Regions from separate parts of the Cupriavidus necator N-1 genome, predicted to be linked through region 3. Evidence: predicted binding sites of a transcription regulator. Region 3 holds the regulator's gene; each other region holds the start of a gene.
The links. Region 3 encodes sigma-54, which starts transcription at its own class of promoters, with help from an activator protein. Its sites were predicted from a motif close to TGGCANGNAANCTGCTTT; they were not measured.

Region 1 (9,930 bases), on a different replicon from region 3:
GCAGCGCACGCAACACCCTGTTGCGGCCGGGCGCCAGACGGGCCGCAGCCGGATTCAGTGTCCAGCCACGTGGACAATCGCCCGCAAACCCTGATGGCTGCGTCGACCGGCAGGCCTATGCTGCACCGCAGCACACCCAAGGGGTGTGCAGGTCCGGCGGATCGGGCTACGCTTCGATGGCAAATGCGCCGCAGTGCGCGCCAGTTCACGCCCCAGACCGACGGGCTCCCGCCCGGCCTTCCCCGTGTTCCCCCTTGCCGCCCACCGTTCCGGTGGCCTGCGGCCGCCATGTTTCCGGCATCTGCCGCCAGCACTGCGCAGCGCGACCTGACCCGCGGCTGCCCTGCGCCGCCCTGACTGCAAGACAACAACATGACCGATCTCCCCGCTACCCTAGCCCAGACGGCCGCCCCGAGCCGCGAGGAGGTGCGCAAGCGCATCTACGCCATCGTCGCCGCCTCGTCGGGCAACCTGGTCGAATGGTTCGACTTCTACGTCTACGCCTTCTGCGCGATCTACTTTGCGCCGTCATTCTTCCCCAAGTCCGATCCCACCGCGCAACTGCTGAACACCGCCGGCGTGTTTGCCGCCGGCTTCCTGATGCGGCCCATCGGCGGCTGGCTGTTCGGCACCATCGCCGACCGCCACGGCCGCAAGAACTCGATGCTGATCTCGGTGATCATGATGTGCGCCGGCTCGCTGCTGATCGCCTGCCTGCCCACCTATGCCAGCATCGGCAACTGGGCGCCGGCGCTGCTGCTGCTCGCGCGCCTGATCCAGGGCCTGTCGGTCGGCGGCGAATACGGCACCACCGCCACCTATATGAGCGAGGTGGCGCTGCGCGGCCGGCGCGGCTTCTTCTCGTCGTTCCAGTATGTGACGCTGATCGGCGGCCAGTTGCTGGCGGTGCTGGTGGTGGTGATCCTGCAGCAACTGCTGGACGAGGCCGAACTGAAGGCTTGGGGCTGGCGCATCCCGTTCGTGGTCGGCGCGGTCACCGCGGTGGTGGCGCTGTTCCTGCGCCGCACGCTGCACGAGACCTCGTCGGCAGCCACCCGCGGCAGCAAGGAAGCCGGCAGCGTGGCCGCGCTGTTCCGCAACCACAAGGCCGCCTTCTTCACGGTGCTCGGCTATACCGCGGGCGGCTCGCTGATCTTCTACACCTTCACCACGTATATGCAGAAGTACCTGGTCAACACCGCCGGCATGTCGATCAAGACCGCCAGCTATGTGATGACGGGATGCCTGTTCCTGTACATGTGCATGCAGCCGGTGTTCGGCGCGCTGTCCGACCGCATCGGCCGGCGCACCAACATGCTGCTGTTCGGCGCGCTGGGTGCGCTCTGCACGGTGCCGATCCTGACCGCACTGGGCAAGGTCAGCAGCCCCGAGCTTGCCTTTGTGCTGATCGCCGTGGCGCTGGCCATCGTCAGCTTCTACACCTCGATCAGCGGCATCGTGAAGGCCGAGATGTTCCCGCCCGAGGTGCGCGCGCTGGGCGTGGGCCTGGCCTATGCCATCGCCAACGCGATCTTCGGCGGCTCCGCCGAATACGTGGCGCTGGGCATGAAGACGCTCGGCCACGAGACCGCGTTCTACTGGTATGTGACGGCGATGATGGTGATTGCCTTCTTCGTCAGCCTGCGCCTGCCGCGCCAGGCCAAATACCTGCATCACGAGCATTGATGCGCACCCCGCGGTGCAATGCCGCGGGACGCCGCCACGAGCATGGCAATATACGGGGGCCGCAATTGCCCCCGTCTTTCATTGATCACCCCATGGACCTGAACGCCCTGCGCCTGTTCGTCGACATCGTCGATGCGGGCAACCTGAGCGCGGCCGCGCGCAAGCTCAAGATGACGCGCGCCAATGTGAGCTACCGGCTCAAGGCGCTCGAAGAAGAGCTGGGCGTGCAGCTGCTGCGCCGGACCACGCGCCATGTCGAGCCGACCCCGGTCGGCGCCGGCCTGTACGAGCACGGCCGCAACATCCTGGGCGAAGTAGCGGCCGCCAATGCGCTGATCAGCAATATGGGCAAGAGCCTGCAGGGCCATGTGCGGCTCTCGGTGCCCACAGGGCTGGGGCATACGCTACTGTCGCCGCTGCTGGTGCTGTTCAAGCAGCGCTATCCCGACATCACGCTTGACGTCATGTTCGACAACCGCGTGCACAACCTGGTGTCCGAGGACGTGGACGTGGCGCTGCGCATTATCTCCACCCCGCCCGATTCGGTGGTCGCCACGGAGATTGGCGAAGTCGACTGGATCGTGTGCGCGTCGCCGGGGTATCTCGCCGCGCATCCTGCGCCGAAAACACTCACCGGGCTGCAAGGACATGCGATGGTGTGCGCGTCGCCGGTGGGCCAGAAACTCAAGGCATCGGGCACGCGGCTGGATGCCGATGAAGGCCATGACGCGAACGAAACGCGCGAGCAGGTGGTGCTCGAACCGACGCTGACCTCGGAAAACTTTGCTTTCCTGAAGGAGTCGGTGCTGGCAGGCCTGGGGATCGGCATTCTCCCGATCTATGCGATCGGCGCCGAACTGGACAGCGGCGCGCTGGTGCCGCTGCTCTGTGACTACCGCATCAGCGTGTTCGGCAGCAAGCTCTATATGCTGACCATGCCCAACCGCTACCAGACGCTGGCCACGCGCTATCTGCTGAACTTCCTGAAGACCGAGCTGCAGGCAGTGTGGCCGCGCCTGCACCGCTAGATACTATGGAAGGGCTGGACAGATAAGCCCCCTGGAGTAAAACGAAGCTTCACGAACCCGTTTTACGAAAGGAGCCTGCAAATGAATGCGCCTGACACAGCCCTTCAAGGACAGGATAGGGCAGTTATTGGTCGACTGTATATGGCCTTCGAACTGGGCGAGAAGAGTTGGAAGCTGTCGCTTGGCGACGGCGTACGCGGGCCGAGCCGGTATACGGTGGCGGCCGGTGACAAGGACGCGGTCCTGCGAGCGATTGCCAAGGCCAAAGCACGCTGCGGACTGACATCGCAGGTGCCGGTCCGCAGCTGTTACGAGGCTGGCCGCGATGGCTTCTGGCTGCACCGCTGGCTGACCGAACAAGGCATTGATAACCTGGTGGTGGACTCGTCCAGTATCGAAGTCAACCGGCGTGCACGACGTGCCAAGACCGACCGGCTCGACGGCGACAAGCTGCTCTCGATGCTGCTGCGTTATCACGCGGGGGAGCGACGCGTGTGGGGCGTCGCGCGGGTTCCCACCCCGGAGCAAGAAGACGAGCGGCGGTTGCACCGGGAACTGGGGCGACTCAGGCAGGAACGCACCGCCCTCAGCAACCGAATTCGCTCGCTGCTGGTATTGCACAACCTGCGGGTCGCCCACGTCGGCGGCCGTTCCTGGGCGCACTGGTGGAACGATCATGGCGCGCAACTGCCTGTGGGGCTGCGCGCCGAGATCGAGCGCAGTGTCGCGCGACTGTCACTGGCGGTTACGCAGATCAGGACGATCGAAGCCCAGCAGCACGCGACCGTAAAGACCGGCGCGCAGCCGGCGATCGCCCTGCTCGCGCGGCTGCGCGGGATTGGCGTCGGCAGTGCCTGGATCCTGGTCAAGGAACTGTTTGGCTGGCGGAACTTTCACAACCGACGCGAAGTCGCCAGCTCCCTGGGCTTGGCGCCGACGCCCTACAGCAGCGGCGAAAGCCAGGTCGAGCAAGGCATCAGCAAGGCTGGCAACAAACGAGCCCGCTGGCTGATGATTGAACTGGCGTGGAGCTGGTTACGCTACCAGCCTGCAAGTCAGCTCACCCAATGGTTCAATGAGCGCTTTGCGCCAGGTGGCAAGCGCATGCGGCGCATCGGTATTGTGGCACTGGCACGGCGATTGGCTATTGGCCTGTGGCGCTATCTCGAGTACGGCGAGATTCCAGTCCAGGCCAGCTTCAAACCAGTCGCAACGTGATGCCGCCTGAGTATGGAAGGCTAAGCGGTAACGATCGCAGGTCAGCGCGCCCGTAACAGACTCGGGCTGCCCCCAGCGGGTAGCCGTTCTTCTAGATGGGGCGCGCGCAGGTAACAGGGGTGTTCCAGCGCTTCGCGCATGCGGTATGTGGTGACCCGGCCTTGCGCCGGGCACGGATAGAAGGTAGACCGGGGCTGGGTCCCGGCCTTAAGTAACCCCGACCTCGGTTTCACGCCGTGTCAGCCCACGAAGATTCGAGGCTTGCAAGGAGAAAGCATCGCGCCAGTCATGTCTATGGAAATTCAATCCCGGAGGAGCTTGACATCCTCGCCCTCATAGAAGGGTCTGTTCCCATGGGGGAACAGACCCTGGGCGCGTCGCCTTCGGCAGCGGCGCCACGGACTATAGTAGGAGCACAAGGATAACCGTCGGCGCATCCGCACCTGAGGAGCTACCATGGCCCTGGCTAGCACGCTTGCAAGCTGCCTGAGCAGCAAGAACACCCAGTACGACATCATCCGCCACCCCTACACCCTCAGCAGCATGGCCACTGCCGAGGCCGCGCATGTTCCCGGGGACCGGCTGGCCAAGACGCTGTTGCTGGAGGATGACCGCGGCTATGTCGCCGCCGTGATTCCTTCAAGCCACCATCTGCACATGGCCGCCATCTGCGAACAGACCGGGCGCAACCTGGTACTGGCGCATGAGGACGAGATCCGCGAGATCTTCAAGGATTGCGACCTCGGCGCGATCCCGCCGGTGGCGATGGCCTACGGCATGCAGACCTATGTGGACGACAGCCTGATGGCGCAGCCCGACGTGTATTTCGAAGGCGGCGACCACCAGGAACTGGTGCACATGAGCGGCGAACAGTTCTCGCGGCTGATGTCGGACGCTGGGCACGGGCAGTTTTCGCGCCGCATGATGTAAGCGGCGCTTTTTATTGGCCACTGAACGGCCACCACGCGGGTTGCGAACCCGCGTGGTGGCCGTTTTGCATGCTGGCGGGTGGGGGATGCAGACGCTTCAGCCTTCAGGCAACGCCGGCACGCTGTCGTCCTTCAGGTCCACGCCCGAGCGGCCCAATGCCGCCGCGCCGCGCAGCAGGAAGGCGAGCCGGTCGGCGGCCTGCGCATACGGCAGGCCTTCGGGGCGCACGTTGGAGATGCAGTTGCGCTCGGCATCGGTGCGGCCCGTGCGCGGCGCATGGGTCAGGTAGATGCCAAGGCTGTCGGGCGAGCTCAGGCCGGGCCGTTCGCCGATCAGCATCACCACCTGGCGCGCGCCAAGCAGCTCGCCGATCTCGTCGCCCAGCGCCACGCGCGACTGCTCGGCCACCACCACCGGGCCGATGCGCCATGTCTGCGGCAAGCGCGCGCGGGTGGCATCGAGCAACGGCAGCGCGTGCGTCTGCGTGGCCAGCGCGGACAGGCCGTCGGCAACCACGAACACCACATCGGGCGCGTCGCCCGGCCGTGCCGCGGCCAGCCGCGCGCGGCTGGCATCGTCCAGGCGCCGGCCCAGGTCGGGGCGCCGCAGGTAGTGCGCGCGGTCCGGCGCCGCGCTGTGCACGGCGAGGTTCTGTACCCCCGCCGCATCCAGCGCCGCGGTGACCGCGCCCACGTCCAGCGGCAGGTGCACCGCATCGCGCGCCTGCGCATGGGCCAGCCCGAAGGCCAGCACCGCATCGGTGGTCTGGCTGTGGCCGGTACGGCCCAGCGCTACGCGCGCGCGCGTGAACTGGCGCAGGCGTTGCCACGGGTCGGCATCGGCGTTGGCAGGAGCGGCGGGAGGCGGGCGTCTGGCCGTCATCGGCTGCACCTTACAGGCTGTGGGCCATCTGCAGCAGCGGCTGGCGCGCGGCGGGCTCGAGCAGCCTGCCGCTGGCATCGGCAATGCCCATGCGCTGCAGCCAGGCCTCGAACTCCGGCGCGGGGCGCAGCCCCAGCACCTCGCGCAGGTACAGCGCATCGTGGAACGAGGTGCTCTGGTAGTTCAGCATGATGTCGTCGGCGCCGGGCACGCCCATGATGAAATTGATGCCGGCCACGCCGAACAGCGTCAGCAGCGTGTCCATGTCGTCCTGGTCGGCCTCGGCATGGTTGGTGTAGCAGACGTCGCAGCCCATCGGCACCCCCATCAACTTGCCGCAGAAGTGGTCTTCCAGCCCGGCGCGGATGATCTGCTTGCCATCGTACAGGTATTCGGGACCGATAAAGCCCACCACCGTATTGACCAGCAGCGGCGAGAACGCGCGCGCCACCGCGTAGGCGCGCGCCTCCATGGTCTGCTGGTCGACGCCGTGGTGCGCATTGGCCGACAGCGCGCTGCCCTGCCCGGTCTCAAAGTACATCAGGTTGTCGCCAACGGTGCCGCGCGCGAGCGCCTGCGCGGCATCGTGCGCCTCGGCCAGCAGCGACAGGCTGATGCCAAAGGCCGCATTGGCGCGCTCGCTGCCGGCCACCGACTGGAACACCAGGTCCACCGGCGCGCCCTGCCCGATCGCGCGCAGCGTGTTGGTGACATGGGTCAGCACGCAGGATTGCGTGGGGATGTCGAAGCGGCTGCGCAGCTCATCGATCATGCGCAGCAGCGAGACGATGGCGCCCAGGTTGTCCGAAGCCGGGTTGACGCCGATGGTGGCATCGCCGCAGCCATAGAGCAGCCCGTCGATGATCGACGCGGCAATGCCCTTGGGATCGTCAGTCGGGTGGTTGGGCTGCAGCCGCACCGAGAGCCGGCCCGGCAGCCCCACCGTGCTGCGAAATCGCGTCACCACCTGGCACTTGCGCGCCACCGCCACCAGGTCCTGGTTGCGCATCAGCTTGCTGACCGCGGCGGCCATCTCCGGGGTGATCCCCGGCGCCACCCGCGCCAGCGTGGCGCTGTCGGTCTCATGCAGCAGCAGCCAGTTGCGCAGGTCGCCCACGGTGGTGGCGCCGATGGCGGCAAAGGCCGCGCCATCGTGCCGGTCCAGGATCAGGCGCGTGACCTCGTCGTCCTCATACGGCACCAGCGCCTCGGTCAGGAACTGCTTGAGCGGCACCTCTGCCAGCGCCAGCCGCGCGGCCATCCGCTCCTGCTCGCTGGCCGCGGCAACGCCCGCCAGCGCGTCGCCGGAGCGCGCAGGGCTGGCCCGGGCCAGCAGCGTGCGCAGGTCGGCAAAGACGTGGCGGTGGGTGCCGATGGTGTGGGTGTAGGCCATGCGCTCCGTTCCTGGGCTCTGGGGAAAACGATGACAGCGGTGCGCCAGGCGCCTTGCCGGGCACGATTCCCCCTAATATAGACAGCCTTTGCGTGTGCCGTGATGCCAACATCGCCTCAGCGCACACGGCCTGACTCAGGAACAACATCTGGATCGGCGAGAATTCAGAATAAATTTGAGCAAATTGCATGCCGGAGACCCCGATGAAAGACCCCGACCCGACCACCACCCCGCGCCTGCTGCCGGCCGCGTGGTACAGCGTCGGCACCGTCGCTTACCTGCTGACCGCCCTGGCGCTCTGGACCGTGCTCCACGCCAACCTGGTGGCGGCATTGCTGTCCGGGCTGCTGCTGTACTCGCTGGTGGACGTGCTGGCGCCGCGCCTGAAGCGCCTGAACCAGCGCCACGACGCCCTGGCCGTGGCCATCCTGTCGGCGCTGATCCTGCTGGCGCTGACGCTGGCGGGCTGGCTGCTGGTGCGCTTTGTCAGTGGCGAGGGCAATACCCTGGACGGGCTGCTCAACCATGTGGCCGACATCATCGACCGCTCGCGTGGGCAGATGCCGCCGTGGCTCAGCGATGCGCTGCCCAACGGCGTGGACGAGCTGGCCAACACGCTGATCGAGACGCTGCGCGAGCATGCCGCGATGGCGCAGAAGCTGGGTGCCGAGGTGCTGCGCACGCTGGTGCATATCCTGATCGGGCTGGTGATCGGCGCGATGGTGGCGCTGTACCGCGCGGTGGTGCGGCCCAACCGCCGGCCGCTGGCCGCGGCGCTGGTGGCGCGCGCACGCACGCTGCAGCAGGCGTTCTCGCAGTTCATCTTCGCGCAGATCCAGATCTCGACCATCAACACCGTGCTGACGGCGATCTACCTGCTGCTGGTGCTGCCGCTCTTTGGCGTGCACCTGCCGCTGACCAAGACGCTGCTGGTGATCACTTTCGTGGCCGGGCTGCTGCCGGTGCTGGGCAACCTGATTTCCAACACCGCCATCGTGGTGGCCTCGCTGTCGGTGTCGTTGCCGATCGCGGTGGCGTCGCTGGTGTTCCTGGTGGTGATCCACAAGCTGGAGTACTTCCTGAACGCACGCATCATCGGTGCGCGCATCCAGGCCGCGGCGTGGGAACTGCTGACGGTGATGCTGCTGATGGAAACGCTGTTCGGCATCCCGGGCGTGATCGCCGGACCGATCTTCTACGCCTACCTGAAGCGGGAGCTTGCCGGCGCCGGGCTGATCTGAGTGCCGCGGCCGGCATGCCGCAGCGTTGGTAGGACCAATACCTGATTCAGGCGCCGTCCTGCTCCACCCGGCTGCGCACGAAGTCGATATGGGTCTGCATGGCGGTGCGCGCCTCTTCCGGGCGGCGCGCGCAAATCGCATCGCACAGCGTGCGGTGCTGCAGCAACAGAAGGTCTGAGGCGCCGTCGTCCTGTTCGCGCAGGCCGGTGCCGTTGATGGTGATGTGCTCGCGCAGCATGCCGATCACGCTGGTATGCAGGTGCAGGAACATGGTGTTGTGCGAGGCCTGGGCGATGGCGTCATGCAACTGCGCATCGGCATCGGCCTCTGCCTGCTTGTCGTCGGCGGCACGCGCGCGTTCCAGCTCGGCCATCAGGGCGCGGATCCGTTTCACGTCAGCGGCATCCGCGCGCAGCGCCGCAAAATACGCGGTCGCGCCCTCCAGCACGCGGCGGAACTCCAGGATGTCGTCGCGCAGCGCGGGGTGGTCGGCCACCAGCTGGCCCCAGGGCGAGGCAATGCCGGCGCGCAGCTGGTCGGTGGCGTAGACCCCGGCACCGCGCCGGCTCTGCAGCAGGCCGCGCGCGGCCAGGCGCTGGATCGCCTCGCGCACGGTGTTGCGCGCCACCTCGTATTGCCCGGCCAGCACCCGCTCGGCCGGCAGCCGCGTGCCGGGCGGCCAGGTGCCGTCGAGCAGCGCGGTCTCGATCCGGCGCATGACCGACTCCACGCGTCCGCGGGTGCGCCCGTGCCTTGCTGCCGCTGCCGTCATGCCGTATGTCCTCGCTCCTGAGCTTGCGCGGGTCGCCGGGCAGATTGGTCCAACCAATTTGTACCGCCGCGCAGAAGCGGGAATTATGCGCCGAAACGTGCGACCCCAGCACGTCCGGAGCGAGACATGATGGATCGTCAGTACCCCACCGGCCCTGCCCCCGCGCAGGCCTACCTGTTTGCCACCTGCCTGGTCGACATGTTCGTGCCGCAGGCCGGCCTCGACGCCGTGCGGCTGCTTGAACGCGAAGGGCTCACCGTGCACTTCCCGCGCGGCCAGAGTTGCTGCGGCCAGCCCGCCTACAGCAGCGGCAACCCCGACGCGGCCCGTGCGGTGGCGCGCGCCCAGCTCGACCTGTTCAGCCAGCCCTGGCCGGTGATCGTGCCGTCGGGCTCGTGCGCGGGCATGATGCGCCACCACTGGCCGCAGCTCTTTGCCGACGATCCGGTGGCCGGCCCCAAGGCACTGGAACTGGCCGGACGCATCTATGAACTGGGCGAGTTCCTGCTCCATGTGCTGAAGCTGGATTTTGGCGATGCCGCACCGGCGGGCCAGCCGCAGGAGCGCATCGTGCTGCATACCTCGTGCGGCGCCCGTCGAGAAATGGGTACGCGCCAGCACGGCGTGGCCCTGGTCGACACGCTGCCGGGCGTGACCCGCGTGGAGCATGAACGCGAGTCAGAATGCTGCGGCTTTGGCGGCACCTTCTCGCTCAAGCATCCCGATATCTCCGGCGCCATGGTGCGCGACAAGGTGGCCTCGGCCTGCGCCACCGGCTGC
Region 2 (9,930 bases), 1.5 Mb from region 3:
CCTGTGCCGCCGCCACCTGCGCCGCGGCCAGCACCGGCGAGATGCGCACGCCGGTCAGATCCGCGCCTGACGGCGCCTGGTACAGGCGCAGGCCCAGCTCGGGCAGGATCGCCAGCAGGTGGTCGAAGACATCGCCCTGGATGCGCTCATAGTCCATCCACGCAGTCAACGCGGTAAAGCAGTAGATCTCCACCGGGATGCCCTGCGAATCGGGCTCCATCATGCGCACGTTCAGCAGCAGGTCGTGGTGGATCTCCGGGTGCGCCTTCAGGTAGGCAATGCCGTAGGCGCGGAAGGTGCCGACATTGGTCAGCCGGCGCCGGTTGACCGGGTCATTGCCGGCGGCAATCAGCAGGCGGTTGGCCTCGTCGACCTCGGCCTGCTTCTCCTCCAGGTAGTCGTGCAGCAGCCGGAAGCGCATCAGCGCCTGCACTTCCCGGTCCTCCAGAAAGCGCACGCTGCCCGCATCCAGCCGCAACGTGCGCTTGATGCGCCGCGCGCCGGATTCGAACATCTGCCGGTAGTTGCGGTAGCTCTCGGAGAACAGCTTGTAGGTCGGCACCGTGGTCACGGTGTTGTCCCAGTTCTGCACCTTGACCGTATGCAGGGCGATGTCCTTGACGTAGCCGTCGGCATTGCACTGGGGCATCTCGATCCAGTCGCCGATGCGCAGCATGTCGTTCGAGGTCAGCTGGGTACTGGCCACCAGCGACAACAGCGTGTCCTTGAACACCAGCAGCAGCACCGCCGACAGCGCACCCAGGCCGGACAGCATCCACAGCGGCGAGCGGTTGATCAGGATCGACAGCACCAGCACCGAGCACACCAGCCCCAGCCCGAGCCGCCCCACCTGGATATAGCCCTTGATCGAGCGCGTCTGTGCCTCGCGGCTGCTGGCGTATACGTCCTGCCAGGCGCTCAGCACGCCGCCTAGCATCAGGAAAAAGCAGATCCACAGGCCGGCATGGGCCAGGCGCTCGATGGCCAGCGCATAGCGGCCCATGTGCGGCACTTCGCCAATGCCGACGGTGATCACCGCGAACCCGACCGCATAGCCGAAGCGCCGATAGGCACGATAACGCGTCAGCGCCTTGCTCCAGGGGGCCTTGCCCCATACCGTCAGCAAGCGATGGGCGATACGCGACATCACGTGGCCGAACAGCCACTGAGCCACCACGGCGATCAGCACCAGCACCAGCAGGTACGAGGCAATCTGGGCCCATGGATGGGCTGGAATACGTTGCTGGAACAGCGCCAGCAGGACATCGAAACTCATGGAGGGGCGACTTTATAGCCAGTGGCTTGGCCAGATAGTGTACAGAACGTGTCCGCCACACCCCGAATCCGAAACGGATTCCCCCCAAGGTCCTACGCCGGCAGCAGCTTCAGCCCGCCAATCCCGACACAGATCAGCCCGATCAACACCAGCCGCATCGGCGCCGCGCTTTCGCCCAGGAACAGGATGCCGATCACCGTCACCCCGATCGCCCCGATCCCGGTCCAGATTGCGTAAGCCGTCCCGACCGGCAAGTGCCGCAGCGCCGCGCTGAGCAGGAAGATACTGGCCAGCGCCGCCCCGATGCCCAGTGCTGTCGGCCCGGGCCGCGTCCAGCCGTCGGTATGTTTGAGCGCCAGCGCCATCACGATCTCGATCAGGCCCGCCAGCACCAGCAGCATCCACGCCATTGCCATGTCTTTCATCCAGGTGTGCCGCCCGGACACCCATTGCCGGGCACGCGACGCCACTGTAGGCTGTGCAGATCAGCACGAAAACTGGCGAATTCTGCAAAGGGGCTATGCAAACATGCAGGAAGCAGACTGGGACGACCTGAAGTATTTCCTTGCCGTGGGCCAGTCCGGCTCGCTCGCAGGCGCCGCGCGCGCCCTGCACGTCAACCATTCCACAGTCCTGCGCCGGCTGGCGCGGCTGGAAGAGACCCTGGGCACCCTGCTGTTCGAACGCCATGCCACCGGCTACGCCATGACCGCCGCAGGCGAGGCCCTGGCGCACCGGCTGGCCGGCGTCGGCGAGCAGATCGATGCTGCCCAGCGCCAGCTGTCCGGCCTCGACAGCCAGCTGAGCGGGCCATTGCGCGTGACCACGACCGACACGCTGCTGGGTGGACTGCTGATGCCCTTGTTTGCAGAATTCCGGTCGATGCACCCGCGCATCCAGCTGCAGATCGTCATCAACAACAGCTTCCTGAGCCTGAGCCGGCGCGAGGCCGATGTGGCGATCCGGCCGGCGAATGCGCCGCCGGAGTACCTGGTGGGCCGCCGTATCGGGCGGCTGCAGACGGCGCCGTATGCGGCACGGCGCTACCTGCAGCAACTCGGCCTGCCAACGGAAGCCGACCATCCGCGGCTGGCGGACTGGTCGGCCTATGACTGGGTCGTGCCGGACGATGCGCTATCCCACCTTGCCCAGGCGCGCTGGATACGCGATAACGTGCCGGAACCCCGCCGCGCCGTCAGTGCCGACAGCCTGGTGGCCATGGCGGATGCCGTACGGCACGGCATGGGCGCCGGCATGCTGCTGTGCCTGCTGGCCGGGGCTGACCCAGACCTGGTGCGGCTGGCGCCAGTCGATGAAGCCATGGATACCGATTTGTGGGTGCTGACGCATCCGGATCTCAGGCACAGCGCGCGCGTGCGGGTGTTGGGCGATTTCCTGTATGAGCGGCTGAGACAAGGGGAATGGGTGGCGGGCTGAAGACTTGCCCCCCGGTTCAGGCCGCCGCCGCATACATCTCCATCAGCTGCTCATCCGCATACCCCCAGTCAGCGGCATTCTCGAACGCCACCACCGTCTCGTCGCTGTGGCGCAGGTCGATCAGTTCGGTGGGGACGGGCCTGGACTGCGATACGGAATAGAACGCCATCACCTTCGGCCGCAGCGGATCGGCCTCGTTCTGCGCGCAGACCACCGCCAGCCGGTTCGAACGCAGCCGCAGCACGGTGCCGAGCGGATAGATGCCGACGGTGCGGGTGAAGGCCTTGAACACGCGCCGGTCGAACAGCGTGTCGACACGCACGGCCATGTATTCCATGGCGCGGGCCGGCGACCACGGCCGGTGGCCCGGGCGGCTGGAAGTGAGCGAATCATAGGCATCGCAGATCGCGCCGATCTTGGCGTGCACGCTCAGTTCGTTCCCCGCCAGGCCGTAGGGGAAGCCGCGCCCGTCCACGCGTTCGTGATGGTGGACGCAGACATCGAGCGGGATGTTCGAATAGAGCCGGGCCTCGTTCAGGATGCGGTAGCCAGCCGACGGATGCCGGCGGTAGATCTCCTCTTCCTCGGGCGTGCGTTCGCTGGCCTTGTGGACCGGGGCCGCGGGCAGCGTCAGCTTGCCGATGTCGTGGACCAGGCCGGCCAGGCCGAGTTCGCGCACCTCGTCGTCGGGCAGGCCCAGCGTGCGGCCGACGGCGATCATCAGCGCGCAGACGGCGAAGGCGTGCAGGTAGTTGTCGTCGCCACGCGCCTTGAGCCGCGCCAGCGCCAGCAACGCCTGCCCATGGCGCGACAGCGAGCGCGAGGCGGAATCGACCAGCAGCAGCGCGCCGCTGACCTCCAGCGCCCGGCCCATGCGGATGTCGGCGAACATCGAGCCGATCACGGCCTTGCCGGATTGCAGCAGCTCGCGCGCGCGGACGATCTCGGCATCAAGCGTGGCGGCGGGTGGCGGCACGGTGGCCGGGTCCATGGGGTCGGGTGTCGACTCCGGGGCCGGGACGGGTCCGGGTATTTCCGGCGTGTCCGGCGCCGGTACGTTGCGGCCCTTCAGGATATCGATCCAGACCTCCTGCACCCCTGCCGACTGTATCTGCCGGACCTGGTCCTCAGTGGCGACCAGGAACTTTGCGCGCCAGAACGGATGGTTGATCCACGGGCCGCCAAGCCTGGCGACAAACATCCCGACCTGCAGTTGTTCCGACCGTATGCGTCTCAACATGCGTTACCCCCTCGGATGATGGTTTTCTTGTTGTCGATCCGTTTATCGGCGGCCGCCGGCAGGACTTTAGCCCCCATTGCGGGGAGGAACCGTGCCGCCGCCCTTGTCAAGCGCCGCCCGAATGCCCGGACGGCGTCCTCGGGCATTGCCGGGGGGCGGTACCACCGGCGCTACAATGGCCTGCCCAGTGCTCACAGACGCCAGCCAGTCGCCCCCGTTCACCCATGTCCGGAACGTACACGCTAGTCGGCATCGCCCGTGCCAAGACCCACCGCCGCGAGGCGCTGGTATCCCAGCTCACCAAGCTGCGCTCGCGCGGGCTGACCGAGCCCGGCTGCCTGGACTACCACGTCGGGCAAGACGCCGAGGATGCGCGGGTCTTTGTGATCTACATGGTCTGGGACTCCAAGCGCGCGCTCGAATCGCACCTGAACCGGCCCTATATGCGCGATTTCCACGCCTCGCGCGCGGATTTCGTCGAAGGCGATTTCAGTTTCCGCTGGCTCAACGCCGCCTGATCCGCCTGGCCACGGGCAATCCCGGTCACTTCTGGCCGTCCCCCTGCTTGTCATTCCCGCCGCCCCGATCTATCACTCAATGTGACGCCCGGAGCGGGCACGGCAGGAGTGCACCATGGAAGTCAGGGATGGATTTGCCGGCACCATCGGCCACACCCCGCTGATCCGGCTGGCCGGCCTGAGCGCCGAAACCGGCTGCGATATCTACGGCAAGGCGGAATTCCTCAATCCAGGCGGCTCGGTCAAGGACCGCGCGGCACTCTACATCATCCGTGATGCCGAACGGCGCGGGCTGCTGACGCCCGGCGGCACGGTCATCGAAGGCACCGCCGGCAATACCGGCATCGGCCTGGCCCACCTGTGCGCGGCGCGTGGCTACCGCTGCATCGTCGTGATACCTGACACGCAGTCGCCCGAGAAAATGGAGCGGCTGCGCATGCTCGGCGCCGAGGTCCGCGCGGTGCCCGCCAAGCCTTACGCCGATCCGGACAACTACCAGAAGATTGCCGGCCGGCTGGCCGACCAGACCGACAACGCGATCTGGGCCAACCAGTTCGACAACCTGGCCAACCGCCAGGCCCACTACGAGACCACCGGGCCCGAGATCTGGCACGCCACCGGCGGGCACATCGATGCCTTCACCTGCTCCACCGGCACCGGCGGCTCGCTGGCCGGCATCGCGCGCTGCCTGAAAGAGCACAAGCCCGGCGTGCGCATCGTGCTGGCCGACCCGCACGGCAGCGGCCTGTACCACTTCGTCAAGCACCGCGAGGTCAAGGTCGAAGGCAGCTCGATCACCGAAGGCATCGGCTCCAGCCGGGTGACCGCCAACCTGCAGGACACGCCCATCGACGACGCGGTGCGCATCGACGACCAGACCTGCGTGGACATGGTCTACCGCCTGCTGCGCGAGGAGGGCTTGTTCGTGGGCGGGTCGTCGGGAATCAACGTCGGCGCCGCGGTGGCGCTGGCGCGCGAGATGGGGCCGGGCCATACCATCGTCACGCTGCTATGTGACCGCGGCGACCTGTACATGGCACGGCTGTTCAATGAAGCCTGGCTGGAGGGCAAGGGGCTGCAGCCGATTCCGTTCCGGCGTGCCGGCCCCGCCGGGTAAATGCCTGCGCGGCTCACGCCGCCTTGAGCCGCCGCCACAGCGTGGTCGGGCTGATGCCAAGGATATGGCAGGCCGCGGCGCGGTCGCCGCCGCACTCGGCCAGCACGCGCCGGATATGCTCGACTTCGCTGGACTGCTTCACGCCAGCCAGGGAACGGCGCGGGCGTGTTGCCGGCGCGGCGTGCTCAGCGTCGGCCTCGGCCGGCGCCAGCATGCCATCGCCAAACAGCTCCGGCACGGCTGCCTGCAGCTCGCGCTGCAGCGCGTCGCTGTCCAGCCGGCGCCCGGCCACCAGCACGGCGATCCGTTCGGTCACGTTTTCCAGCTCGCGGATATTGCCCGGCCAGCGGTAGCGCGCCAGCCGCGCGCGGGCCGCGGCGGGCAGGCGCTGCGGCCGGTCCATGCCCAGGCGCTCCTGGGCGCGCCGGTACAGCAGCTCGGCCAACTCCTGCAGGTCTTCGGAGCGGTCGCGCAGCGGCGGCATCTCGATGCGCAGGATATTGAGGCGGTAGTACAGGTCCTGCCGGAATGAGCCATCGCGCACCATCGCGGCCAGGTCACGGTGAGTGGCGCCGATCACGCGCACGTTGACCGGTACGGCGTCGAGGCCGCCGATCGGCAGCACCTGCTTTTCCTGCAGCACGCGCAGCAGGCGCGTCTGCAGCGCGGACGGCATGTCGCCCACCTCGTCGAGGAACAGCGTGCCGTTGTGGGCCGACTCGAACAGGCCGGCCTTGCCGCCACGGCGCGCACCGGTGAAGGCGCCCTCTTCATAGCCGAACAGCTCGCTCTCCAGCAGCGCCTCGGGGAAGGCCGCGCAATTGACCGCCACGAACGGGAAGGCGCGGCGCGGGCTGGCGTCGTGCATGCCCTGCGCCAGCACCTCCTTGCCGGTGCCGCTCTCGCCGCCGATCAGCACGGTGGAATCCACCGCCGCGTAGCGCCGCGCCAGTTCGCGCAGCTCGGTCATGGCCGCGGAGGTGCCGGCCAGGTCGTCCAGGCTGTAGCGCACCCCGGCCGGCCGCGTGCGGGCGCGCGAGCGCAGGTTGCGGTCCACGCGCTGGATCGCGCTGGCGTCCTGGATGGTCAGCACGGCGCCGGTGGTGCCGGCTTCGCCGATGATGGGGATGCGGTTGACCACCACCATCTTGTCGCCGAGCTTGTGGATCGCCTCCAGTTCCTTGTCACCGCTCTGCATCACGCCTTCGAGCGCCAGGTTTGGCGCCAGCGTCTGCAGCTTGCGCCCGACCGCGGCGGCGACGGAAGTGCCGAGAAAGCGCTCCATCGCCGGGTTGAACGACTGGATGCGCCCTTCGGCATCCACCGCCGCCACGCCCTCGTTCAGGTGCGCCAGGATGGTGTTGACGTAGTCGCGCCGGGTGGCCTCGATGCGGCGCAGGCGCGCGGCCTCGATCGCGTCTTCCAGCGCCATGCGCACCGAGTTGCCGGAGTACAGGAACACGCCGGTCAGGCCATAGCGGTCGGCCAGGTCGGTCACCAGGCCGGGGCCGACCACGACCTGGATGCCCTCCTGCTTGAGCGCCTTTACGCGTGCGACGGCATCGTCCTCGGTCAGGTAGGTATAGGCCGGGACCAACAGCGAGAACGCGCGCACGAATTCATCCACCTCGGCATACGTCGACGCGTGCGTGACCAGCGCCACCCGCGGCGAGATGCGCCGCGCGGTGGCCAACGCGCTCATCACGTCAAAGCCCGTGACCTTGACCAGCACCACCGGCACATCCACGTGCTGGCGCAGGTAGGCGCCGTTGGAGCCGCCCGCCACCACCACGTCGAGCCGGCCCTCGCGCGCCTCGCGCGCCACGGCGCTGGCGGCGGCCTCGAAACCCTTGCCGACGATGCGGAATTCGGCCCGGTCGGCGTAGGCCGGAATCAGGTCGGCGAAGGCGCGTGCCAGTCGGCTGATGCCGATGGCCCAGATGCGCGGACGGGCTTGCGTGGAAACGGGAGAAGCCATGGTGCAATGCGGAAAGAATGCGTGGTGAAACCCGGGACGAACAGGCGTACAGTGCTGGCACATTGTCCGCCACGCAGCCCGCGATTTCAACTTTGAATTCCAAACTTGTGATTTTGAAATTCAATTGTGCTGAAAGGATGACATGAAATCGGCGGCGAGGCCAGCCGCCCTGCCCGCCAGCCCAGCGCTGACAAAGGCTGGCGGATTTCCCGCGGGCCCGCCCAAGGGCTTGGCACACCCCTTGCAGTATTAGGCCCGTCCTGTTCACCAACGCATACGCCATGACCTACTCCGCTTCCGACCTCGCGCGCTCCGCTGGCGCCCGCTTCCGCCAGGCGCTTGCCGACGAGCATCCGCTGCAGGTAGTCGGCACCATCAATGCCAACCACGCCCTGCTGGCCAAGCGCGCCGGCTACCGGGCCATCTACCTGTCGGGCGGCGGCGTTGCGGCCGGCTCGCTGGGCCTGCCGGACCTGGGCATCTCGAACCTGGACGACGTGCTGACCGATATCCGCCGCATCACCGACGTGTGCGACACGCCGCTGCTGGTGGACGTCGACACCGGCTTCGGCGCCTCGGCCTTCAACGTGGCCCGCACCACCAAGTCGCTGATCAAGTTTGGCGCGGCGGCCATGCATATCGAAGACCAGGTCGGCGCCAAGCGCTGCGGCCACCGCCCCAACAAGGAAATCGTCACGCAGGGTGAAATGGTCGACCGCATCAGGGCCGCCGTCGACGCCCGCACCGACGAGAATTTCGTCATCATGGCCCGCACCGACGCGCTCGCCGTCGAAGGCCTGGACAAGGCCATCGAGCGCGCCGTCGCGTGCGTGGAAGCCGGCGCCGACGCCATCTTCCCGGAAGCCATGACCGACCTGGCCATGTACCGCAAGTTTGTCGATGCGGTGAAGGTGCCGGTGCTGGCCAATATCACCGAATTCGGCGCCACTCCGCTGTTCACCACCGAGGAACTCGGCGGCGCCGGCGTGTCGATGGTGCTGTACCCGCTGTCGGCCTTCCGCGCCATGAACAAGGCGGCGGAGAACGTCTACGCGGCCATCCGCCGCGACGGCACGCAGAAGAACGTGGTCGATACCATGCAGACCCGCGCCGAGCTCTACGAGAGCATCGGCTACCATGACTTCGAGCAGAAGCTGGACGCGCTCTTCGCACAAGGCAAGGGCAAGTAAGTAAGACTCACGCGCGGCCGGGCTTTGTCCCGGCCGCTTGCACGACAACAGACAGGCAATACCAGGCATCACACAAAGGAGACCCAGATGTCCGAAGCGCAACCGCTCGTCACTCCCAAGCCCAAGAAATCCGTCGCCCTGTCGGGCGTGACCGCCGGCAATACCGCGCTGTGCACCGTCGGCCGCACCGGCAACGACCTGCACTACCGCGGCTACGACATCCTCGACATCGCCGAGACCTGCGAGTTCGAGGAGATCGCCCACCTGCTGGTGCACGGCAAGCTGCCGACCAAATCCGAACTGGCCGCCTACAAGGCCAAGCTCAAGAGCCTGCGCGGCCTGCCCGCCAATGTGAAGGCCGCGCTCGAATGGGTGCCCGCCAGCGCCCACCCGATGGACGTGATGCGCACCGGCGTGTCGGTGCTGGGCACCGTGCTGCCGGAGAAGGAAGACCACAACACCCCGGGCGCGCGCGACATCGCCGACCGCCTGATGGCCAGCCTGGGCTCGATGCTGCTGTACTGGTATCACTACAGCCACAATGGCCGCCGTATCGAGGTGGAAACCGACGATGACTCCATCGGCGGCCATTTCCTGCACCTGCTGCACGGCGAGAAGCCGTCGGCACTGTGGGAGCGCGCCATGAACACCTCGCTGAACCTGTACGCCGAGCACGAGTTCAACGCCTCGACCTTCGCCGCCCGCGTGATCGCCGGCACCGGTTCGGACATGTATTCGTCGATCAGCGGCGCCATCGGCGCGCTGCGCGGCCCCAAGCACGGCGGCGCCAACGAGGTCGCGTTCGAGATCCAGAAGCGCTACGACAACCCGGATGAGGCCCAGGCCGACATCACCCGCCGCGTCGAGAACAAGGAAGTCGTGATCGGCTTCGGCCACCCGGTGTACACCATCAGCGACCCGCGCAACCAGGTGATCAAGGACGTGGCGAAGAGGCTGTCGAAGGACGCCGGCTCGATGAAGATGTTCGACATCGCCGAGCGCCTGGAAACGGTGATGGGAGACATCAAGAAGATGTTCCCGAACCTGGACTGGTTCAGCGCGGTGAGCTACCACATGATGGGCGTGCCGACGGCGATGTTCACGCCGCTGTTTGTGATCGCGCGCACCTCGGGCTGGGCCGCGCACATCATCGAGCAGCGTATCGACAACAAGA
Region 3 (9,930 bases):
CGACATAGCGCGCCTCGAACACGCGCAATGGCAGCCGTCCACCGGGAAACAGCACGGTGTGCAACGGGAACAGCGGCAGGTTGTCGAGCGTCCGTGGCGGAACTTCTGATCCCGTGGGACGGTAGAGGTCGGTCGAGGACATGCAGTGCCAGCTTGGGTATCGCGCAGCAATGGGCCAGCCGGCCAACGCGGTGCGCAGATGCCAGTGATGCCAGTGGGCAGTCCCGCCTGCGTCAGCCCGCCGGTGCGAGCTCTCGGTGTCTCACCAGCACATTACCATGCGCCCGGAAGTAGTTGGCAAGCCTTTCCGTAATATAGACCGAGCGATGCTGCCCGCCGGTGCAGCCGATCGCAACGGTCAGGTAGCTGCGGTTGTCGGCAATGAAGCTTGGCAGCCACTTTTCCACATAGGCGCGGATATCCTCGGCCATTGCCAGCACCATTGGCTGGGCCTGCAGGAAGTCGATCACCGGCGTGTCACGCCCCGTCAGCGGGCGCAAGGCCAGGTCGTAATAGGGGTTGGGCAGCGAGCGCACGTCGAACACCATGTCCGCATCGCTGGGCACGCCATGCTTGAAGCCGAACGACTCGAACAGCAGCGTCAGCCGCTGGCTGTCGTCGCGGATCAGCTCCTTGATCCAGCTGCGCAGCGTATTGGTGCGCACATTGCTGGTGTCGATGCGGTGCGCGGCCTCGGCCAGCGGGCTCAGCAGCGCGCGCTCCATCTCGATCGCTTCCATCAGCGCGGTGTCGTTGAAGGCCGGTTCAACGCCAGGGCCCGGCATGCCGTCGGTACGCACCGACAGCGGGTGGCGGCGGCGCGTCTCGGAATAGCGCTGCACCAGTGCGTCGGTGCTGGCGGTCAGGAACACCACCTCGACCTGGTGCTCCGCGGCCAGCGCGCGCACGGTGTCGGGCAGCTGGTCGAGCGACTCGCGGCTGCGGATGTCAGTGGCGACGCCCAGGTGCGTATAGCCCTGGCTGTCGAGGTAGCGGGTCAGTTCCGGGATGAACTGAGCCGGCAGGTTGTCCACGCAGTAGTAGCCTGCGTCTTCGAGCACGTTCAGTGCGACGGACTTGCCGGAACCGGATATGCCGGTGATGAGGATGATGCGCATAGCAACTGAAGCATAGCATCACGTGATGAAGGCGTCATGACACCACGCACAAAGCAAGCATGGCGAACCTCGCGGTTCGCCATGCTTTTGCCGTCAGTTTGCGGCGCTGGGTGCGGCTCAGGCTGCCTTGGACAGGCATTCCTTCATGTAGGCCTTGTATTCGTCGCCCTTCTTGCCCTTGCCCGACTTGCTGCAGGAAGCCATTTTCTCCTGCTGGGTCTTGGACGCGCCCTTGGACAGGCATTCCTTCATGAACGCCTTGCGTTCGTCGCCCTTCTTGCCGGCGGCTTGCGTATTGCAGGCCTTCATCTTGTCCTGCTGGGCGTTGGCTGCGGGCTTGTCCGGGGTAGCCGGGGTGGCGGGCGTGGCAGGCATGGCCGGCGTTGCCGGTGCGGTGGCCGCTGGCTTGGCTGGCGTGGCGGGGGTTGCCGGCGTGGCCGTGGTCTGTGCAAAAGCGCTGGCGGCGATCATCGGGGTGACCAGCGCGCACATCGCGATCAGTTTCTTCATGCTTGCTCTCCTGGGTGTGGAAAACTTCATGGCCGCGCGCCATTGCCGGCGTTGCAGCTTCCGTAACGGGCGCGATGCCCATTACAGCACAAAACGGAGCATGCCTGAAGCACGTTGACGTTCTGCGTCAACGCCGTTGTAAGCAAATGAAAACGCTGGGGCTCAGAGCAGGCGGCCCTGGCCGCGCGAAACCGCATCGGCCTGCATCGCGGCGCGCTGCCGGTCCATGAAGTCGCGCAGCGTATCGATGCCGCGCAGGCGCAGGATGGTGTTGCGCACCGCGGCCTCGACCAGCACGGCCAGGTTGCGCCCGGCCGCCACCTGGATCTTGACCATGTGGATCGGCAGGCCCAGCACGTCCAGGTATTGCGAATCGAGCGGCAGCCGCTCGAACTCGCCGTCGTTGCGGCGCACCAACTGCACCACCAGTTTGATCTTCATCTTCCGCCGCACCGCGGTCTCACCGAAGATGGTCTTGATGTCGAGCAGGCCCAGGCCGCGCACTTCAAGCAGGTTCTGCAGCAGCGGCGGGCAGCGGCCTTCGATAAAATCCGGCCCCAGGCGCACGAAGTCCACGGCATCGTCGGCCACCAGCCCGTGGCCGCGCGAGATCAGTTCCAGGCCCAGTTCGCTCTTGCCCAGGCCCGATTCGCCCATGATCAGCACGCCCATGCCCAGGATGTCGAGGAAGACCCCGTGCATGGTCACGCGCGGCGCGGAGATGCGCGACAGGTACAGGCGCAAGTGGTCGATCACCGCGGCCGACGACACCGGCGTGGTGAACAGCGGCGTGGACGAGCGCGTGCAGCGCAGTTCCAGGTCGGGCGGCGGCTCCATGCCGTCGGCGATCACCAGGAAGGGCGGCTCCAACAGGATCAGCTCGCCCATCTGGCGCTTGCGGGTCTCATCGTCCAGCCGCTGGTAATAAGTGATTTCGGGCTTGCCGAGCACCTGGATGCGGTTGGGGTGGATCAGGTTCAGGTGGCCCACCAGGTCGGCGGCGGAGGTGGCTTCGCGGGCGAACTCCACGTCGAAGGCGCGGTCCGCGCCTTCCAGGCCGGCCACCCACGAGAGTTTGATGTCGGCTGCGTTGTCGTCGAAGATGGACTGGGAGGTGACGCCGGTGAGTTCCATGCGGTATGACTGGTGGGGCGGTTTGCGAAGCGCCTGGCGCCTGCCCGGTCTGGTGCCGGCCCGCCTGGGGGATCAGGGGATCAGGGATGCCATGCGATCAGCAGCTGATGGACGGCATCGGGCGTCGGCAGCGTGGCCAGTCCTTCGCGCATGTCGCGGTCGGAAAGCAGTTGCGCGATTTCTGACAGGATTTCCAGGTGCTGCTGCGTAGCCTGTTCGGGCACCAGCAGGAAGATCAGCAGCGATACCGGCTTGCCATCCGGCGATTCGAACGGAATCGGCTCGGCCAGGCGCATGAAGGCGGCCAGCGGCTGCTTCAGGCCCTTGATGCGGCCGTGCGGGATCGCCACGCCGGCGCCCAGGCCGGTGGATCCCAGCGACTCGCGCGCGAACAGGTTGTCCGTCACGATGGCGCGCGCCACACCATGGTTGTTCTCGAAGAGGAGCCCGGCCTGCTCGAACACACGCTTCTTGCTGGTGACGCTGACGTCCAGGGTGATGTTGCCGGGTGGCAGCAATTTGGCCAAACGATTCATGGGCGATGCGCAGGATTTCAGTTAGCGGGCAGATCGTTCCGCGGGGCAGTGGGCTGGCTCCGGGCTGCCGTTGGCCTGGCCGGAGGCGTCCGGCCCATTATAGAGCAGCGACTACCCCCGTATTGTGCAGCGCAGCGGGGCAAGCCGGTGCAGAACGATACATGGTGATGCAATCGTGCCTCCGGGCCGGGAGCCGGCGCACCGATGCGGGGCGCGGCCAGGATTCCCTCTCTTTGTATGGCGCAGCATACACCTTGGCGCTGCGCTTGCGAACACTCTTGCCCATTCGGGTGAAAAGCGTTGGCTCCGGCGCCACAGCCGGGCCGCACCGCCAGTGCGGGCGCGGCATGCCGGCGGCAACCCGGAACGCAAGGGCGCAAAAAAGCCGCGCTTCGTGGCGCGGCTTGCCTGTTCAATCCTGATTCAGCAGCCCGCTGCGGGGCTGCCGGGCACGGTCATTGCTGCATTTGCGCTGCGGCCATCTGGTACTTGACCGCTTCGCGGTCGTGGCCTTGCACGCGATCCTTGTAGCGGATCACCTGACGGTCCAGCTTGTCGACGAGTGCGTCGATCGCTGCATATAGGTCTTCGTGATGCGCCTCGACAAAGATGTCCTTGCCCTTGAGATGTAGATTAATTTCCGCGTACTGACGCCGGTCCTTTTCCTTGTGGTTGTCGACAGAGAGCAGCACGCTAACGCCAATGACCTGATCGAAATGCCTGACGATTCGCTCCAGCTTCGTTTCCACGTACTCACGCAGAGGGGGCGTGATGTCCAGGTGGTGTCCACTGATCTTGAAGTTCATAGCGCTTCTCCTTCTGAAAGAGCCTCACCAGGCAGGCGGTGGGCTCGGCTACAAAGACTTGCGGAGATTGACTGCGGGGATCTTCAGGGCTTCGCGATACTTGGCAACAGTGCGGCGCGCAACAACAAAGCCTTGCTCACCCAGCAGTTCGGCAATGCGACTGTCGGAAAGGGGATTCCTCGGGTCTTCGGCTCCTATCAGTTGCTTGATCAAGGCGCGGATGGCCGTTGATGAAGCCGCGCCACCGGTTTCGGTGGACACGTGGCTGCCGAAGAAGTACTTCAGTTCGAAAGTACCCATCGGCGTTGCCATGTATTTATTGGTCGTCACCCGGGAGATGGTTGACTCGTGTAAACCCAGTGTATCGGCAATCTCCCGCAAAACCAAGGGGCGCATGGCGATTTCGCCGTGACTGAAAAAGTTCTTTTGACGCTCGACAATGGCCTGCGAGACACGCAGGATTGTGTCGAACCTTTGCTGGATGTTCTTGATCAGCCAGCGCGCCTCTTGCAGCTTTTGCTGCAGTCCGGCCGTGCCGGACTCACCCTTCGCGCCACGCAGGATTTGGGCATACATATCGTTGATGCGCAGCCTCGGCATCACATCCGGATTGAGCTGCGCGATCCAGCCGCCGCCACCCTTGCGCACGAACACGTCCGGCACCACGAAATCCGCTTCCGGGCGGCTGTACGCATGGCCGGGGTAGGGCGCCAGCGAGCGGATCAGTTCGTGTGCGGACTTCAGTGCCACTTCATCTACCTGCAGCGCCTTCTTCAGCCGCGTGTAGTCGCGTACTGCGAGCAACTCCAGGTGATTGCTAACGATGTTCAGCGCCAGTTCGCGTTGCGGGTGCGTCAGGCGTCGCAACTGCAGGGCCAGGCACTCGGCGGCGTTGCGCGCACCCACGCCGGGCGGGTCGAAACTCTGCAGCAGCGTGAGGATGGCGTGGACTTCGTCGATCTCGAACTCGAGTTCTTCCGGCAACTCCGTGCAGATCTCCTCAAGCGATGCGCTCAGGTAGCCATCGTCGTCGAGCGATTCGATCAGGAAGATGGCCAGGCCTTTGTCGCGCGCCGAGATCTTCAGCGGCGTGAGCTGCTCCATCAGGTACTCGCGCAGCGTGGGCTCGGCCTCGCGCAGCTGCATCGGCGTTTTTTCATCCTCGTCGCCCTGGGGGCGGCGGGCAAAGTCGTCCAGGCTCCAGTCGCCGCTGCCGTAGTCGTCGCCGTTGCCGCTGTCGCCATAGCTGTCGTCGTCACCCGCGCCGTCGGCGCGAGCCTCGCCATTGCCCTGGGGCTCAGCCGGGGCGGGCGCCGGTGCGCTCTGCAGGTTGACCGAGCCGTCGGCCGCCACGCGCAGCGGGCTTTCGATCCAGTCGTTCTCGCGCTCGAGCAGCGGGTTTTCCGTCAGCGCCTGTTCGACCTCTTGCTGCAGTTCCAGCGTGGAGAGCTGCAGCAGCCGGATCGACTGCTGCAGTTGCGGGGTCAGGGCCAGATGCTGGGAAAGACGGAGCTGTAGCGACGGTTTCATGCGAGCTATTCTATGCGCATCTTTCCGTTGTTGGAACGGAAATTGCTATCGCTTATGCGGTCCGATCGCCGCTGGCTGTGGGAGGGCCCACGCGCACCCGCGAAGAGGCCTGCCGCTCGCGGGCAGGCCGTTAAGTCACATGCGGAAGTTCTCGCCCAGGTAGACGCGCCGCACTGCATCATTGGCGATGATTTCCTCGGGCTGGCCCGCGGCCAGCACCGTGCCTTCGCTGATGATGTAGGCGTGGTCGCAGATGCCGAGCGTCTCGCGCACGTTGTGGTCGGTGATCAGCACGCCGATATTGCGTGCCTTGAGGAAACTGACGATGCGTTGGATCTCGCCCACGGCGATCGGGTCCACGCCGGCGAAGGGTTCGTCCAGCAGGATGAAGCGCGGCGACGACGCCAGCGCGCGCGCGATTTCCACACGGCGGCGCTCGCCGCCCGACAGCGACAGCGCCGGGTTGTTGCGCAGGTGCGCGATCTGCAGGTCGTCGAGCAGCGAATCCAGGCGGCGCTCGATCTCGGTCTTGGGCAGCGGCTTGCCGTTGCTCACCTGAAGCTCCAGCACCGCGCGGATGTTCTCTTCGACGTTGAGCTTGCGGAACACCGAGGCTTCCTGCGGCAGGTACGACAGCCCCATGCGCGCGCGCTCGTGGATCGGCAGGCCGCTGATGTGGTCGCCGTCGAGCACGATATCGCCTTCGTCCAGCGCCACCAGGCCCACGATCATGTAGAACGAGGTGGTCTTGCCCGCGCCGTTAGGCCCGAGCAGGCCGACCACCTCGCCGCTCTTCACGTCGAGCGAGACGTCCTTGACCACCGTGCGCGAGCCATAGCGCTTCTTCAGGTGGCGCACGACCAGCGTGCTGCCGCCGGGAAGGACGGTGGAGGCTTCGACGGAAGGCTTGTCGGCGATGGTTGCGGTATCGGTCATTGGCACGGTCTGGCGTTCAGGCGTTTCTGGCGCGGGCAGGCAAGCCGGCGCCAGGCGTCAGGGTTTGTTGGCAGGCGCGGGCGCCGTCTTCAGGTCCAGCGGCGAGCCGCCATTGCCCGTGGCGCCGGCCTTCTGGTCCTGGCGCGGCGACAGCACCGCGCGCACGCGACCGGACGGATTGGCGGCCGCGGCGTCGCCACTGCCGCCGCCGGCGGCCGTGTAGAACTCCTTGCGGCTGTCGTAGGTCAGCACCGCGCCGCGGATCTCATCGACCTGCTTGGCGCCCTGCAGGCGCGCCATGCGGGCATTGCCGATCAGCTTGGAGTACTCCTGCTTGCCGTCGTACTCGATGCGGTCGCCCCAGCCGTCGATGTATTCGTCGACGCCTTCGCGCTTCTGGCGGATGTAGGCCTGCTTGCCCGGCTTGGCGGTGGCTACCGCGAACTGGTAGCCCTCGGGGTCGGTGCGCAGTTCGGCCGCGTCGGACTTCAGGATCATGGTGCCCTTGGTTAGCACCACGTTGCCGGTCAGCGTATAGATCTGCTTGACGTCGTCGTAGCTGGCGTTGTCCGCCTCCAGCACCATCGGCTTGTCGCGGTCCGCGCGCTCGGCCAGGGCGGGCTGGGCCAGCAGGCCGAAGGCCATGGCCAGGGCGAGCAGAGCCGGGGCGGTGCGTCGACGGGACGATGTCGTCAGGGAAGCAGTCATGTTGGCAGGGGTTGCTTGAGGGCGTCTGGGTACGTTGGTGCGGGTTGGTGCGGCCCCCGGGCCGGGGCTCAGGACCCCGGCGCGCGGCCTGGGGACGGCCCGGTGATGATGGTGCCGCGTACATTGCCGAGCAATTGTACTTCGCGCGTGACGTTGTTGAAGATCAGGCCGTTGGCGGTCATCACCGACGGGCCGCGCGTCAGCTTGACTGGCTTGTCGGTCTTGACGATGTCGTCATTGATCAGCAGCTGGAAATAACTGGATGCGGCGGTCAGCTGCGGGTCCTTGGACACGTCCACGCCCTGCTGGCGCATGACGAAGCCGTTGCCGTACAGGTCGATCACCGAGCCCTCGGCGTTCATGCGGCCCATATCGGCGCGGGCGGTGACCGGCGGGCGGTCCGGCTCGTACGCGCGCATGGCGGGCCGGGTCACTTCGTAGGTCTGGTCGTCCTCGAAATGGACCATGCGCTCGCCGGTGAAGCGGATCTTGGTGCTGCCGTCCGGCGCCAGCTCGGTGGCCGAGAAGCGGTCCATGAAGTAATCAGGCTCATGCTTCTTGGTGCTTTGCGCGGCCAGGTCTTCCTTGGGGGAGTTGATCTGGACCAGCCAGAACGTGCTGCCCGCCACGAAGGCCATCAGCAGCAGCGGCAGCAGCCGCATGACGATGCCGCTGAGGGAGGCGAGGAGTGCCTGCATGGTGTCCTTGGCGTTGTGCCGGTTGTGCCGGGCCCGCGCCCGCTCAGATGACCTTGGCGCGGGTCAGGTCGTGGATATGCAGCGCGCCGGTCAGGCGGCCGTCGTCGTCCACCACCAGCAGCTGGTTGATGCGGTTGGCTTCCATCACCTGCACCGCCTCGACGGCGAGCTGGTTCTCGTTGACCACGTGCGGGTTGTGGTGCATGACCTCGCCGATGGGCACGGTCTTCCAGTCGCGCGGGGTTTCCAGCAGGCGGCGCAGGTCGCCGTCGGTGAAGACGCCGATGGCGTGTCCGTCCGGATCCACCACGGCGGTCATGGCCATGCCCTTGCGGGTGATTTCCATCAGCGCCTGGGCCAGCGGCGTGTTCTCACGCACCTCGGGCACGGCGTTGCCGGTGCGCATCACGTCGCGCACATGGGTCAGAAGCTTGCGCCCGAGCGCGCCGCCGGGGTGCGAGCGGGCGAAGTCTTCCTCGCCAAAGCCGCGCGCATCCAGCACCGCCACTGCCAGCGCATCGCCGAGCGCCAGCGCCGCGGTGGTGCTGGCCGTCGGCGCCAGGTTCAGCGGGCAGGCTTCTTTCTCGACCGCCGCGTCCAGGTGGACGTCGGCCAGCTTGGCCAGGTTGGAGTCGGGGTTGCCGGTGACCGAGATCAGCCGCGCGCCGATGCGCTTGACAATCGGGATGATCGACAGCAGCTCGCCGGTCTCGCCAGAATTGGAGAAGGCGATCAGCACGTCGTCGCGCGTGACCATGCCCAGGTCGCCGTGGCTGGCTTCGGCCGGGTGCACAAAGAACGCCGGCGTGCCGGTAGAGGCCAGCGTGGCCGCAACCTTGCGTCCGATATGGCCGGACTTGCCAATGCCCGAGACGACCACGCGCCCGGTGCATTGCAGGATCAGCAGCACGGCACGGGCAAAGTCGCCGTTCAGGCGTCCGGAAAGTGCGGAAACCGCATCGGCTTCGGTCTGGAGAGTGTCGCGGGCGAGTCTGAGTGCTCGATCCGCATCGAAATTGGCTATCATGGCGACGAAGTATACCAACGAATGCGATGGCGCCTGGCCCGACCCATGGCGCACGTCGTGCTTGCCGTGCTCGCCGTATTTTGCCGGCAGGGTGCCCGTGCCGGGTCGGACGCGCGCCTGGCCGGTCACCCAGACCGCCTGATGCATTCTCCGCTGGAACTGACCCTGGTGCTGCTGGCCGCCGCCGTCTTCGGCGTGGTCGCATTCCGCATGCTGCAGCTGCCACCGATGCTGGGCTACCTGGCCGTTGGCATCCTGATCGGCCCGCATGCGCTGGGGCTGGCCAGCGACACCGCGCAGACCAAGTACCTAGCCGAATTCGGCGTGGTCTTCCTGATGTTCTCGATCGGGCTGGAGTTCAACCTGACCAAGCTGCGCTCGATGAAGCGGCTGGTGTTCGGCCTGGGCGGCTCGCAGGTGGTGCTGTCGATGCTGGCGGTGGTGCCGGCCAGCTGGGCTTTCAACTGGCTGTTCCCGCTGTCCTGGCAGGCGTCGGTGGCGCTGGGCGGGGCGCTGGCGATGTCTTCCACCGCGATCGTCTCCAAGATGCTGTCCGAGCGCATGGAGCTAGAAAGCGAGCACGGCCGCAATATCATCAGCATCCTGCTGTTCCAGGATCTGGCGGTGGTGCCGCTGCTGATCGTGATCCCGGCGCTGTCGCGCGATCCGGGCGACCTGATGGTGGCGCTGGGCCTGGCCACGGTCAAGATCGTGGTGGCCCTGGGCGCCATCTTCTTCCTCGGCCAGCGCCTGATGAGCCGCTGGTTCCACGTGGTGGCGGCGCGCCGTTCGCAGGAACTGTTCATGCTGAACCTGCTGCTGGTGACGCTGGGCATGGCGGCGCTGACCGAGCGGCTGGGCCTGTCGATGGCGCTGGGCGCCTTCATGGCGGGCATGCTGATCTCCGAGACGCCCTACCGCCACCAG

Region 1: CNE_RS18515 (ethanolamine ammonia-lyase subunit EutB) is a predicted target of sigma-54. The motif match lies at 7,314-7,331, and genes of this name have one in related genera.
Region 2: prpB (methylisocitrate lyase) is a predicted target of sigma-54. The motif match lies at 7,797-7,814, and genes of this name have one in related genera.

Annotation. Positions count from the first base shown of each region.
Region 1 is NC_015723.1:89,707-99,636, reverse strand. Features, by position in the region: gene CNE_RS18540 (MFS family transporter) at 373-1,686, shown strand; gene CNE_RS18535 (LysR family transcriptional regulator) at 1,779-2,714, shown strand; gene CNE_RS18530 (IS110 family RNA-guided transposase) at 2,796-3,932, shown strand; gene CNE_RS18525 (aminoacyl-tRNA deacylase) at 4,389-4,862, shown strand; gene eutC (ethanolamine ammonia-lyase subunit EutC) at 4,959-5,744, opposite strand; gene CNE_RS18515 (ethanolamine ammonia-lyase subunit EutB) at 5,755-7,137, opposite strand; gene CNE_RS18510 (AI-2E family transporter) at 7,341-8,378, shown strand; gene CNE_RS18505 (FadR/GntR family transcriptional regulator) at 8,425-9,150, opposite strand; gene CNE_RS18500 ((Fe-S)-binding protein) at 9,277-9,930, shown strand, end outside.
Region 2 is NC_015726.1:1,939,242-1,949,171, forward strand. Features, by position in the region: gene CNE_RS09140 (mechanosensitive ion channel family protein) at 1-1,276, opposite strand, end outside; gene CNE_RS09145 (DMT family transporter) at 1,369-1,686, opposite strand; gene CNE_RS09150 (LysR family transcriptional regulator) at 1,805-2,713, shown strand; gene CNE_RS09155 (HD-GYP domain-containing protein) at 2,730-3,953, opposite strand; gene CNE_RS09160 (putative quinol monooxygenase) at 4,178-4,471, shown strand; gene CNE_RS09165 (cysteine synthase A) at 4,587-5,588, shown strand; gene prpR (propionate catabolism operon regulatory protein PrpR) at 5,602-7,566, opposite strand; gene prpB (methylisocitrate lyase) at 7,848-8,756, shown strand; gene prpC (bifunctional 2-methylcitrate synthase/citrate synthase) at 8,844-9,930, shown strand, end outside.
Region 3 is NC_015726.1:392,577-402,506, forward strand. Features, by position in the region: gene CNE_RS01950 (LON peptidase substrate-binding domain-containing protein) at 1-142, opposite strand, end outside; gene rapZ (RNase adapter RapZ) at 234-1,118, opposite strand; gene CNE_RS01960 (PsiF family protein) at 1,236-1,628, opposite strand; gene hprK (HPr(Ser) kinase/phosphatase) at 1,791-2,762, opposite strand; gene ptsN (PTS IIA-like nitrogen regulatory protein PtsN) at 2,843-3,298, opposite strand; gene hpf (ribosome hibernation-promoting factor, HPF/YfiA family) at 3,754-4,104, opposite strand; gene CNE_RS01980 (RNA polymerase factor sigma-54) at 4,153-5,634, opposite strand; gene lptB (LPS export ABC transporter ATP-binding protein) at 5,770-6,570, opposite strand; gene lptA (lipopolysaccharide transport periplasmic protein LptA) at 6,628-7,278, opposite strand; gene lptC (LPS export ABC transporter periplasmic protein LptC) at 7,347-7,976, opposite strand; gene CNE_RS02000 (KpsF/GutQ family sugar-phosphate isomerase) at 8,020-9,003, opposite strand; gene CNE_RS02005 (monovalent cation:proton antiporter-2 (CPA2) family protein) at 9,145-9,930, shown strand, end outside.